One region of the Hymenobacter canadensis genome, then DNA from elsewhere that is predicted to be linked to it. Evidence: riboswitches for the same ligand, from Rfam matches in the RefSeq annotation. Region 1 holds a riboswitch; the other holds the start of a gene.

What was found. Region 1 has a riboswitch for cobalamin ahead of O3303_RS12325 (TonB-dependent receptor plug domain-containing protein). Riboswitches for the same ligand answer to the same signal wherever they lie in the genome.
Region 2: it holds a riboswitch for cobalamin, as region 1 does, so the genes downstream of both, O3303_RS05950 (acyl-CoA thioesterase) here and O3303_RS12325 (TonB-dependent receptor plug domain-containing protein) in region 1, are expected to answer to the same signal.

What each region holds. Positions count from the first base shown of each region.
Region 1 is NZ_CP114767.1:2,861,470-2,866,598, reverse strand. It holds gene O3303_RS12330 (DUF5074 domain-containing protein) at 1-756, opposite strand, end outside; gene O3303_RS12325 (TonB-dependent receptor plug domain-containing protein) at 793-2,766, opposite strand; cobalamin riboswitch at 2,916-3,139, opposite strand; gene O3303_RS12320 (DNA-3-methyladenine glycosylase) at 3,286-3,897, shown strand; gene O3303_RS12315 (class I SAM-dependent methyltransferase) at 4,055-5,129, opposite strand, start outside.
Region 2 is NZ_CP114767.1:1,362,027-1,367,155, reverse strand. It holds gene O3303_RS05960 (NAD(P)/FAD-dependent oxidoreductase) at 1-1,400, opposite strand, end outside; gene O3303_RS05955 (hypothetical protein) at 1,565-1,885, opposite strand; gene O3303_RS05950 (acyl-CoA thioesterase) at 2,047-2,442, opposite strand; cobalamin riboswitch at 2,626-2,819, opposite strand; gene O3303_RS05945 (MFS transporter) at 2,972-4,615, shown strand; gene O3303_RS05940 (DUF2911 domain-containing protein) at 4,527-4,907, shown strand; gene O3303_RS05935 (energy transducer TonB) at 5,006-5,129, opposite strand, start outside.

The DNA of each region.
Region 1 (5,129 bases):
TTGCTGTGTGGGCGTACCCGGGCTGAAGCGCACCAGCGAAGCCAGCGGCTCGGTGTAGTCGTCGGAGAGCACCCACACGTTGCCGCTGGCGTCGGTGGTTACGTTTTTGGGGCCGGCCGGCACGGTCACGGTGCCTTCCACGGCGTCGGTGGTGGGGTTGATGACGGTGAGCGTGTTGCCGTCGGAGTTGGCCACGTACACTTTGCCGCCCGCCACGGTCAGCTGCTCGGGGTTGATGCCCACCGGAATGGTTTTCGTTACGGTGTTCGTAGTCAGATCCAGCACCGACACGCGGCCGGCCGTGTAGCCGCTTGTGAAGTTGCCCTGCCACTCCGTGAGGTAGGCCTTATTCGGCGCCACCTGCACCAGATAGCGCGGCTGCGAGAGGCCCGTAATCTTCTTCACCGACTTGAAATCGGCCAGCGTCACGACTTCCACCCAGTTGCTGTTGTTGGCCACCAGGTAGGCGTTGTCGCCCACAATGGTCATCGACTGCAGCACGTTGCCCACGCCGCGGCCGTTGGCGGCCAGAAACGGGTCTTTCTGCACCTCCTTGGTGGCTTTGCTGAACACGCTCACCGAGCCGCTGCCGGTCAGGAAAGGGCCCTCGTTCACCACGTACACCGTCTGGGTGGTGACGGGCGGTGTAACGGGCGTTACCTCATCGTCCGGGTCGCAGGACGTAACGGCCAGAGTCAGGAAAGAGGCGGCGCCGAGCAGCGCGTAACGGCGCGTAGCCATAGGAAAATGGAACATGGATAAGGGAAAAATGGAAGATGAAAACAAGCGGAATCAGCGCCACGCCACGCGCAGGCTGGCCACCCACGAGCGGCCGGGCATGGCGCGGCTCTGGTAGCTCTGGTAGCGGAGGTTGCCGAGGTTGAAGCCCTGCGCCAGCGGCGTCAGCCGGGCCCGGCCCACCCGAAACTCGTGGCCCAGCTGGGCATTAAGCAGCAGGTAGGAGGGCAGGAAATCGGTGCCGGAGGCGGTGGTGTAGCGGAAGCCCGTGAAGGTGAGGGCGCTGGTCAGCAGCCAGCCGCGCCAGCTGTGGTCGGTGCTGAAGGCGGCAGTGTGCAGCGGCACGTAGGCCAGCTGCTGGCCCACCGGGTCTTCGTCGAGGACGTAGCCGCGCACTTTGCGGGAGCTGGTGTAAGCGTAGGCGGCGCGGGCGGCCAGGGTGTAGCGCCCGGGTTTCCAGCGTAGCTCACTGCTGGCTTCCAGGCCCTGGGCCAGCACCTGCCGCAGGTTGTTGGGGGCGTAGCCCAGGTCGGTGGGCAGCCATTGCACCCAGTCGTCTACGCGCTGCCGGAATGCTGTCAGCTCGGTCTGGAGCAGCAGGGTGGGAGTGGGGCGCACCTCGTGGCGCAGGCCGGCCTCGTAGCCCAGGCTGGTTTCGGGGCGCAGGTCGGGCTTGCCGGTGGGGTACCAGAACCGCTCGTTGAGGGTGGGGGCGCGGTAGCTGCGCGAGGCACTGGCTTTCACGCTGAGCTGCTGGGTGCCGCGCTGCCAGGCCAGCCACTCGGCGCCGGCCGTGGGCGTGAGCGGGGGCCGCCGGCCGCTGATGAAGGCCTGCCGCACGTTCAGGCTGAGCTGCAGCCGCGGCAGCGGGTCGTAGCGCAGCAGCCCGAAGCCGCTGAATCGGTTTTCGGTCACGGTGGGCGCTTCATAGCCATCTACGTGGGCCACGAAATGCTGCGCCTCAGCCCCCAGCCGCAAACTGAGCGTGGGAGCAAACCGGAACGTGTGCTCGGCCTGGGCCTGACTGGTCTGCACCCGCGAGTCGCTCCGGATGCCGTCGTCCTGGTAGTTGATGATGTCCTCGAACCAGGCGGCGCGCACGCTCGTTTCGTGGCGGCTGCTCACGTGGCGGTAGCCGGCCAGCAGGCGGCGGCTCTGGTCCCGCTCCCGGGCACGGCGGTTTACTGAGCCCAGCGCGGCCTGAATCTGCCGGTCGGCATCCGTGAGCCAGACGGCGGCCGTGAGTTCTCCCTGCTCGCCTACCCGCAGCGTGGCATCCTGGGCCAGGCTCCACTGCCGCAGCTGCGCGTTTTGCTGGCGCTGCGTCGGGCCGTACACCAGCCGGCCGTTTTCGCGGCCCACCGGCTCGCGGTACGGGAAGTCGTTTTGGGCGGTGCGGTAGGAGGCGGCCGTCCGCACCGAGAGCTTCTGGTTGCTGAACGTGGCCTCACCTGAGCCGGCGGCCAGCCCGAAGCTGCCGCCATCCAGCTGCACCCGGCTCTGCAGCCCCTGCCCCCAGCGCGCCTCCGACGACAGCAGCACCGTGCCGCCAATGGCCCCGGTGCCGTAGGTGGCGCCGGCCGGCCCGTGCTGCACTGCTACCTGGGTAGTGCCGCTTACGGGCAGCAGCGCAAAGTCTGCTTCGCCCAAAGAAGGTAAATTGATGTTGAAGCCCTGCCACAGCACGGCCGTGTGCCGCGCCGACGTGCCGCGCAGCGTGATGCTGGCCAGCTGGCCCGGCCCATAATTTTTCAGATAAAGCGGCGTGCGCAACGACAGCGCATCGGCTAGGGTGCCGGCGCCGGTCTGCCGGAGCGCCAGCGTGTCGAGCGTGGTGCGGCGGGTGCCAGTGGCGAAGCGCGTGGCCGGAATGCCCTGTACGCGCACCGCCGGCAGCGCCTGCACCGAGTCGAGGGCGTGCGGCGATGCCTGCTGGGCCGTGGCGGGAGTTGCCAGGGCCGCGCAAAGCAGCATGAGCGGCAGCAGCCGGAGCCGTGCAGCAAGCGGAATGTTAATTAGCTGAACCAAATTTTCGGGTAAGGAAAATTCAGTTCAGAACTCCGACGCCAGCTTTCGTTGCCGAAAGCCAGGCCGCAGCCGAGGCCGAAAACAGGAAATTCCGGTGGCCCGAAAGCCACCACTGCCATCATTCTCCGCCCCTCCACCGAGGGCGCTGAACATAGGGAAATGTAAAGGCAGGTCTCCTGGCTTGCTTCTGGCGCGCCGCCTTCCCATTTCTCCGGCTGCTCTGGGGAGAGCAACCTTCTCGGAAACAGTGGCAGCTGAGGCGCGCCGACTCGTGAAGCATACAGTTGCGGGGACAGCTCCGGCTTTGAACCGGATTCCCTTTTCAGCCTCGCCCCGCAATCGGGGTCCGGCCACCTCTACGCCCCAAAGGTAGCAGATTGTAGCATAGGCTTCAGCCTGTGCCCCCGGCCGGCCGCCACAATTCCCGCAGAAAACGTATCAGCTCAACCATAAACCGAAACTTGTTCTTGCGCCGCTGCCGCCGCCCGGCACAGGCTGAAGCCTATGCTACATCGAAATATGCTACATCCCAAACTCCCGCCCGACTTCTACCGCCGCCCCGACCCCGTGCAGATTGCCCGCGACCTGCTGGGCAAATACCTATTTACGTGCCTCGACGGCGAGCTGACCGGCGGTCGCATCGTGGAAACCGAGGCCTACTCGCACCACGGCGACCAGTCGATGCAGCTGCACCTGAAGCGCCGCGGCCCGCACGGCCACGCCCTGCACGAGCCCGGCGGCCGCGCCTACCTGTACCAGGTGTATCAGCGCCACACGCTGTTCAACATCAGCACCAACGAAGCCGACAAACCCGATACCATCCTGATCCGCGCCATCGAGCCGCTGGTAGGTCTGGATATTATGCTTCGGCGGCGTGGGCTGGAAACGGCCTCGGCCAAGCTTACGGCCGGGCCTGGCCTGCTCACGCAGGCGCTGGGCGTCACGCCGGCCCTCTCCGGCACCGATTTGCAGGGCGACACGCTCTGGATTGAAGACCACGCCGAGCAGGTGCCGGAAGCCGACGTGCTCAGCAGCCCCCGCGTGGGCCTCGCCTACGCCGGCGAAGAAGCCGCCAGCCTACCCTGGCGCTTCCGCATCATCAGCAGCCTCTGGACCAGCAAGGTTAAATGAATCACGGATTAGCACGGATTTCACGGATTTTGTGGACGATTGATAATCGCGCAGAAACAAGGGGCTTGCCGTTTGACAAGCCCCTTGTTTCTGCTTTGTGTCTCAGGACAATTGAAGCGAGCAGCTTAACGCCGTCCACAAAATCCGTGAAATCCGCTTAAATCCGCGCTAATCCGTGATCCTTCTCTGTCACCAGCACCATCAGCTTACCTTCCAGATTGGTGGTGGCGAACAGGTATAGGTCGCCGCCTTCGCGGATGCCGGTGCGGTGGCGGAACTCGGCCACCGTGTCGGGGAAGTTGCGGGTTGTGACGTGGGCGCGGACTTCGGGGCCGAGGTGGGCGCGTAGGGCTTGGGCGTCGTATTTCTCGGTGGCCCGGATGCGGAAGATGCGGCCCGGGAAATCGGGGTGCAGCGTGTCGGAGGTGTAGAGGTGGCTGTGCTGGTGCAGCTTCAGCAGCTCAAACGCCGTACCGATGCTGCGGAAGCCGCCCGCCTTCAGAATAGCCACGTTGGGCTCGTAGAGGTACTGCTGCGGCTCGGCGTAGCGCGGGATGGCGCGGGCCTCGCGGGCCCGGTTCAGGCGGAAATCCTGCTGCTGGCCCGTGCGAAGCAGGTTCACGGTGTGGCGCTCCGGATCGACGGCCGGCTCGGGGCCCAGCTCGTACAGCACCTCCTTGCACTCATTGTCCACGGCCACCACCCACAGCTGCCGCACCTGCCGCAGCTCCAGAATGGCCTGCTCGATATCGAGCATGGGCGAAGTTTTGAGCAGCACCCGACGGCCTTTATGCAGCAGCAGCGGCATTAGGCGTAGAATATCCGGCTCACAGTCCTGCAGCCGGAAAATCTTGCGGGCCGCCGTATCGCGCCGGGCCGGGTCGAGGTAGATCCAGTCGAAGGTGTCCGGGGTGTTGCGCAGAAACTGCACCGCATCGGCCGTATGAAACTGCACGTTCGAAACGCCCAGATGCGTGAGGTTGAAGCGCACCACGTCGGCCAGGGCTGCGTTGCGCTCCACGTAATGCACTTCCGGAATACGTTCGGCAAAATACGATACGTCCACGCCGAAGCCGCCGGTGAGGTCGGCCAAGCGCTGCCCGCTCACCAGCGCCGCCTTGAACGCGGCCGTGCGAGCGGAAGAGGCCTGCTCCACCGACAGGGTCGGTGGGAAAACCAGGTCTGGGTTGTCGGCCCAGGCGGGGACTTTCAGGCGGGCTTTCTGGCGGGCC
Region 2 (5,129 bases), 1.5 Mb from region 1:
ACGCCCACAATCTGGGCGGCGTTGGTGGCGTAGCCCGGAATCTTGCGTCCGAAATCCTGGAAGCCCTGCCGCAGCCGCTCCGCCAGGCCCGCGCCCAGCACGTCGTCCATGGCCACGGGCACCAGGCCGGGCTGGTAGCTGGTTTCAAGCAGCTCCGCGGAAATTTTGCCCTTCAGGAAGTCGCCGAGGCGCTGGGCAGGGGCGCGCTGGGTGTTGCCGGCCACCTGGCAGGCGCGCTGCTCAATCTCCTGCTGCAAACGCAGGCCGGCCAGGGGCCCGTACTGGCGCACATCCATATCTTCCAGCTCCACGGCCGCCACAATGCCGGAATTGGCGAAGCGCGAGTCGCGGCGGCTGGGGCTCATGCCGTTCACCACCACCTCGCCGGGCGCCGTGGCGGCCGGCACAATAAAGCCGCCCGGGCACATGCAGAACGAAAACACGCCCCGCTGCTTGCCCTGCCACTGCGTCTGGTGCACCAGGGAGTAGGAGGCAGCCGGCAGCTCGCCCCGGTCGTTGAGGCGGTACTGGGCCTTATCAATCAGCTCCTGCTCGTGCTCGACGCGCACGCCCAGCGCAAAGGGCTTGGCCTCGATAAGTACGCCGCGCCGGTGCAGCAGCTCGTAGATGTCGCGGGCCGAGTGGCCGGTGGCCAGAATCACGGCGTCGGCCTCGATGGTTTCGCCGGTGGCCGTCACCACGCCGCGCAGGTGGTGGTTTTCCAGTACCAGATCATCTACCCGCGTATCAAATCGAACCTCGCCGCCGGCCTCCCGGATACTGTCGCGCAGGGCGGCCACCACCGAGGGCAGCTTGTTGGTACCGATGTGGGGGTGGGCATCCACCAGAATATCGGGGGTGGCGCCGTGCTGCACCAGGCAGCGCAGCACGCGGCCCACGTCGCCGCGCTTGGTGGCGCGGGTGTAGAGCTTGCCGTCGGAGTAGGTACCGGCGCCGCCTTCCCCAAAGCAGTAGTTGGAATCGGGGTTGACGAGGTGCTCCTTGTTGAGGGCGGCCAGGTCGCGGCGGCGGGTGCGCACGTCTTTGCCACGCTCCAATACAATGGGCTTAAGGCCCAGCTCAATGGCTCGCAGCGCCGCAAACAGGCCGGCCGGCCCGGCGCCCACAATCAGCACCGTGCGCCGGGCCTGCCGCACATCGGGGTAGCGGAACCAGGGGCCGAACAGGCTGGCGGGTGGCGGCATCTGGTAGATGTCGGCGCGCAGGCGTACCTGGGGGCTGCGGCCGCGCGCATCAATGGAGCGCTTACGCAGGTGCACAAAATCGGCCTGGCCGGGCTGCAGGCCGGCGGCGTGCAGCAGGGCCTCGTAGCGGGCAAATTCGTCGTAGGCTACGGCCGGCGGCAGCAGCACTTCAATCTCACGGAAGGGAGCAGACATGAAACAGGGGAAAGGTGGTTATCCTTTTATCCTTTAAGCGAAAGCCTATAATAAGGGCTGCAAAGGTACGCAGCCGCGCGGGCATGCCCTTCAGTAGCCCCTAAAACACGGCCGCCCCTCCGGTAGCTACCGAAGGGGCGGACGCAACGACGGCCAGGGCAGGATCAGGCGTTGTCCGGTCGGCCCTGGGAGTCGTTCTGCAGTGGTTTGCGGGGCCAGAACTTCTCCATGGACTGGTTGAAGGCCAGCAGCGTCTGGGCCCGCACTTCGCCGGAGCTATGGCGCAACAGCTGCCCCAGCATATGCCGGTACATTTCGGTGGTGGTTTCCAGCCCTTTGGCGCTTACCAAACCGTGGTGCAGCAGGTCAGAGTTGGCGGCTATCGAGTTCGACATCGACTCGGTGAGGTCCTCACGGGCCTGGTCGGCATCTTTAAATGATTGTTCCAATCGGGCGGTGATGTTATCATTCTGCTGCTGATCCATTGCCAAGAGAAGAAGTCGGGTTGTGGGTAGTCGCCTAAACCCCTGGCAAATGCCAAAAAGTTCAGACGAAGAAAATAGCAAAATAGGGGAAACGGTATTTTGCGGCCGGGGTTATGTATTGCGGGGACATTTGCAAGCTGCTGGCAACGATTGCCAAAATATTACACGGCGGCGGGCAGGATGCGCACCGGCCGCTTCTCGTGGTCGATGGCCACGAACGTAAACAGGCCCGAAACAGCCTTCACGCGCTCCTCGGAGTACATCTGCTCCACAAACAGCTCCACCCGCACCTTCAGGCTGGTGTTGCCCACGTGTTCAACGTTGCCAATCAGCTCCACGAGCGTGCCGCCGGGAATGGGATGGGTGAAATCGACCTTGTCGGACGAGACGGTGACCATTTTGAGGCGCGAAAAGCGGGTGGCCGTGATGAAGGCTACCTCGTCCATCATGTGCAGCGTGGTGCCCCCGAACAGGGTGTCATAGTGGTTGGTGGTGTTGGGAAACACGGCTTTGAAGATGCGCGTTTCGGCGGCGGCAATTTTGGCGGCAAGGTCCATGATGGCAGAAAAAGGGGGAAGAAGGAAGGAAACGAAGCCTGCCTGTCCGATTCCGAGAAACCCGCCCTGCGCTACGGTATGCTACCGGCCACCCACGCGCCGCCCCGGCACCGGCCAGCCGCAGCCGCCCGCCCGATGGCAGCGCACAAACACCCGATAAGATCCTTTTTCGCGAAGGCAGCCTCATCAATGCAGCGGAAGGCAGGTCTCCTGACTTGTCCCATTTTCACCGTCCTTCTCAGCCCGCCCGAAGCCGGCCAATGAACCTGATGTGGTGAAAACTGCGCGGGACTTACAGTAGCGCGTCTGTCCGGGATTCGCACCCGGTTCCCTATTAATCCAGGTATTACCCCGGAACCTTCCGCCGTCTGACTGGAAATCGACCAGAGAACAGCGGGGCGAAGGTAGGGGAAGGGGCGGAATGTAGCGTGGGCGCGGCCGCGCCGGCCGGGCTGCTTGCCATACCGCCGCCGCCGCAGAGCTACGGGCTGAAGCCCGTGCTACACGCGGCCACGTGCTACTTTGCGGCATGCAAACTTATCCCGTGCCGGGCGGCCGCAGCATGGCTTCCCGCATCCGCTCCATCTTCAGCGGCTCCGTCGGCAACCTCGTCGAGTGGTACGACTGGTACGTGTACTCGGCGTTTGCCCTGTACTTCGCGCCCTCGTTTTTCCCGCAGGGCAGCCAGACGGCGCAGCTGCTCAACACGGCCGCCATTTTTGCGGTGGGCTTTCTGATGCGGCCGCTGGGCGGCTGGCTGCTGGGGCTGTACGCCGACCGCGCCGGGCGCAAGGCGGCCCTTATGGCCTCGGTGCTGCTCATGTGCGGTGGCTCGCTGCTGATTGCCCTCACGCCCACCTACGCCCAGATTGGGGTGGCGGCGCCGGTGCTGCTGGTGCTGGCGCGGCTGCTGCAGGGTTTGAGCGTGGGCGGCGAGTACGGCACCTCGGCCACTTACCTGAGCGAAATGGCCGACCAGCGCAACCGGGGCTTCTTTTCCAGCTTTCAATACGTGACCCTGATTGCGGGGCAACTGCTGGCGCTGCTGGTGCAGCTGGGTTTGCAGCAGGTGCTGAGCGCCGCCGAACTGCAGGCCTGGGGCTGGCGCGTGCCGTTCGGGATTGGGGCCGCCGCGGCCGTGGTGGCGCTGTATCTGCGGCGCACCATGGAAGAAACCGACGCCTTCACCCACCAAACCGCCGCCGACAACGCCGCTGCCGTGCCGCAGCCCGGCAAGCTCCGGCTGCTGCTGCGCTACCCGCGCGAGGTGCTGACGGTGGTGGGCCTCACGCTGGGCGGCACCGTGGTGTTCTACACCTTCACCACCTACACCCAGAAGTTTCTGGTGAACACCACCGGCTTCACCAAGGGCCAGGCCACGCTGGTATCGTTTGGGGCGCTGGGCGTGGCTATGCTGCTGCAGCCGCTGCTCGGAGCGTTGTCGGACAGGGTGGGGCGGCGGCCGGTGCTGCTGTTTTTTGGGGTGGGCGCCACGCTGGGCACCGTGCCGCTGATGACGTGGCTAGGCGCGGCTCCCAGCCCCGGCGTGGCGTTCGGGCTACTGGTGCTGGCCCTGACTATCGTGAGCGGCTACACGTCCATCAACGCCGTGGTGAAGGCCGAGCTGTTCCCAACGGAAATCCGGGCGCTGGGCGCTGGGCGTGGGGCTGCCGTATGCTCTCACGGTGGCCATTTTCGGCGGTACAGCCGAGTACGTGGCACTGCTGGCCAAAAGCCAGGGCGTGGAAAGCTGGTTTTACTGGTACGTGACGGCCTGCGCCGCCATTTCGCTGGTGGTGTACCTGCGCATGCCCGACACCCGCGACACCTCACGCATGGATACGGCGGCCGGCTAACCTTTTCGGGTAGGGCCGGTTCTGAGGTGCCGCGCAACGTTGCGGCTCGGTTTGTTACTTTTCTTCCACACTCACCTTTTCCCGTTTCTCATGAAAAAGATTCTCACCCTGCTGTTCGTGTTCTGCGGCCTGCTGCTGGCCGGCCAGGCCATGGCGCAAGCCAAAAAGCCCGAAGACAAGAGCAAGCGCCCCAGCCCGCCGGCCACCGTCACTGGCCCCGGCTTCACCATCGACTACAGCCGCCCTTCGCTGAAAGGCCGCAAAGCCTTCGGGGGCCTGGAGCCCTACGGCAAAGTGTGGCGCACCGGTGCCAATGAGGCTACCACCTTCACGACCACCAAAGCCGTGAAAATCAACGGCCAGGCCCTGGCCGCCGGTACCTACGCCCTGTTCACCATCCCCGGCGAGAAGGAGTGGACCATCATCTTCAACAAAACCGCCAAGCAGTGGGGCGCCTACGAGTACAAGCAGGCCGACGACGCGCTGCGCGTGCAGGCCAAGCCCACCAAAACCGCCGCTCCCGTGGAGCAGTTCACCATCTCGGCCGACAAAGCCGGCGTGGTAACCCTGATGTGGGACAACACGCAGGCGGCCTTCACGGTGAAGTAACACCTTCATCGGGCTAGCTGCCGAACGCAAACCGGCCGCCGTTTCTGCTTTTCAGGGCAGAGGCGGCGGCCGGTTTATGTAGGTGGGGCTGGGCTAGGTTACCGAATCCGGAACTTGACGGGGACTTCCATTAAGGCGGCTATCGGCTGGCCGGCCAGCACGCCGGGCAACCAGCCAGCTGGCAGCTGCTGCACGGCGCGTAGCGCTTCCTCGTCGCAGCCG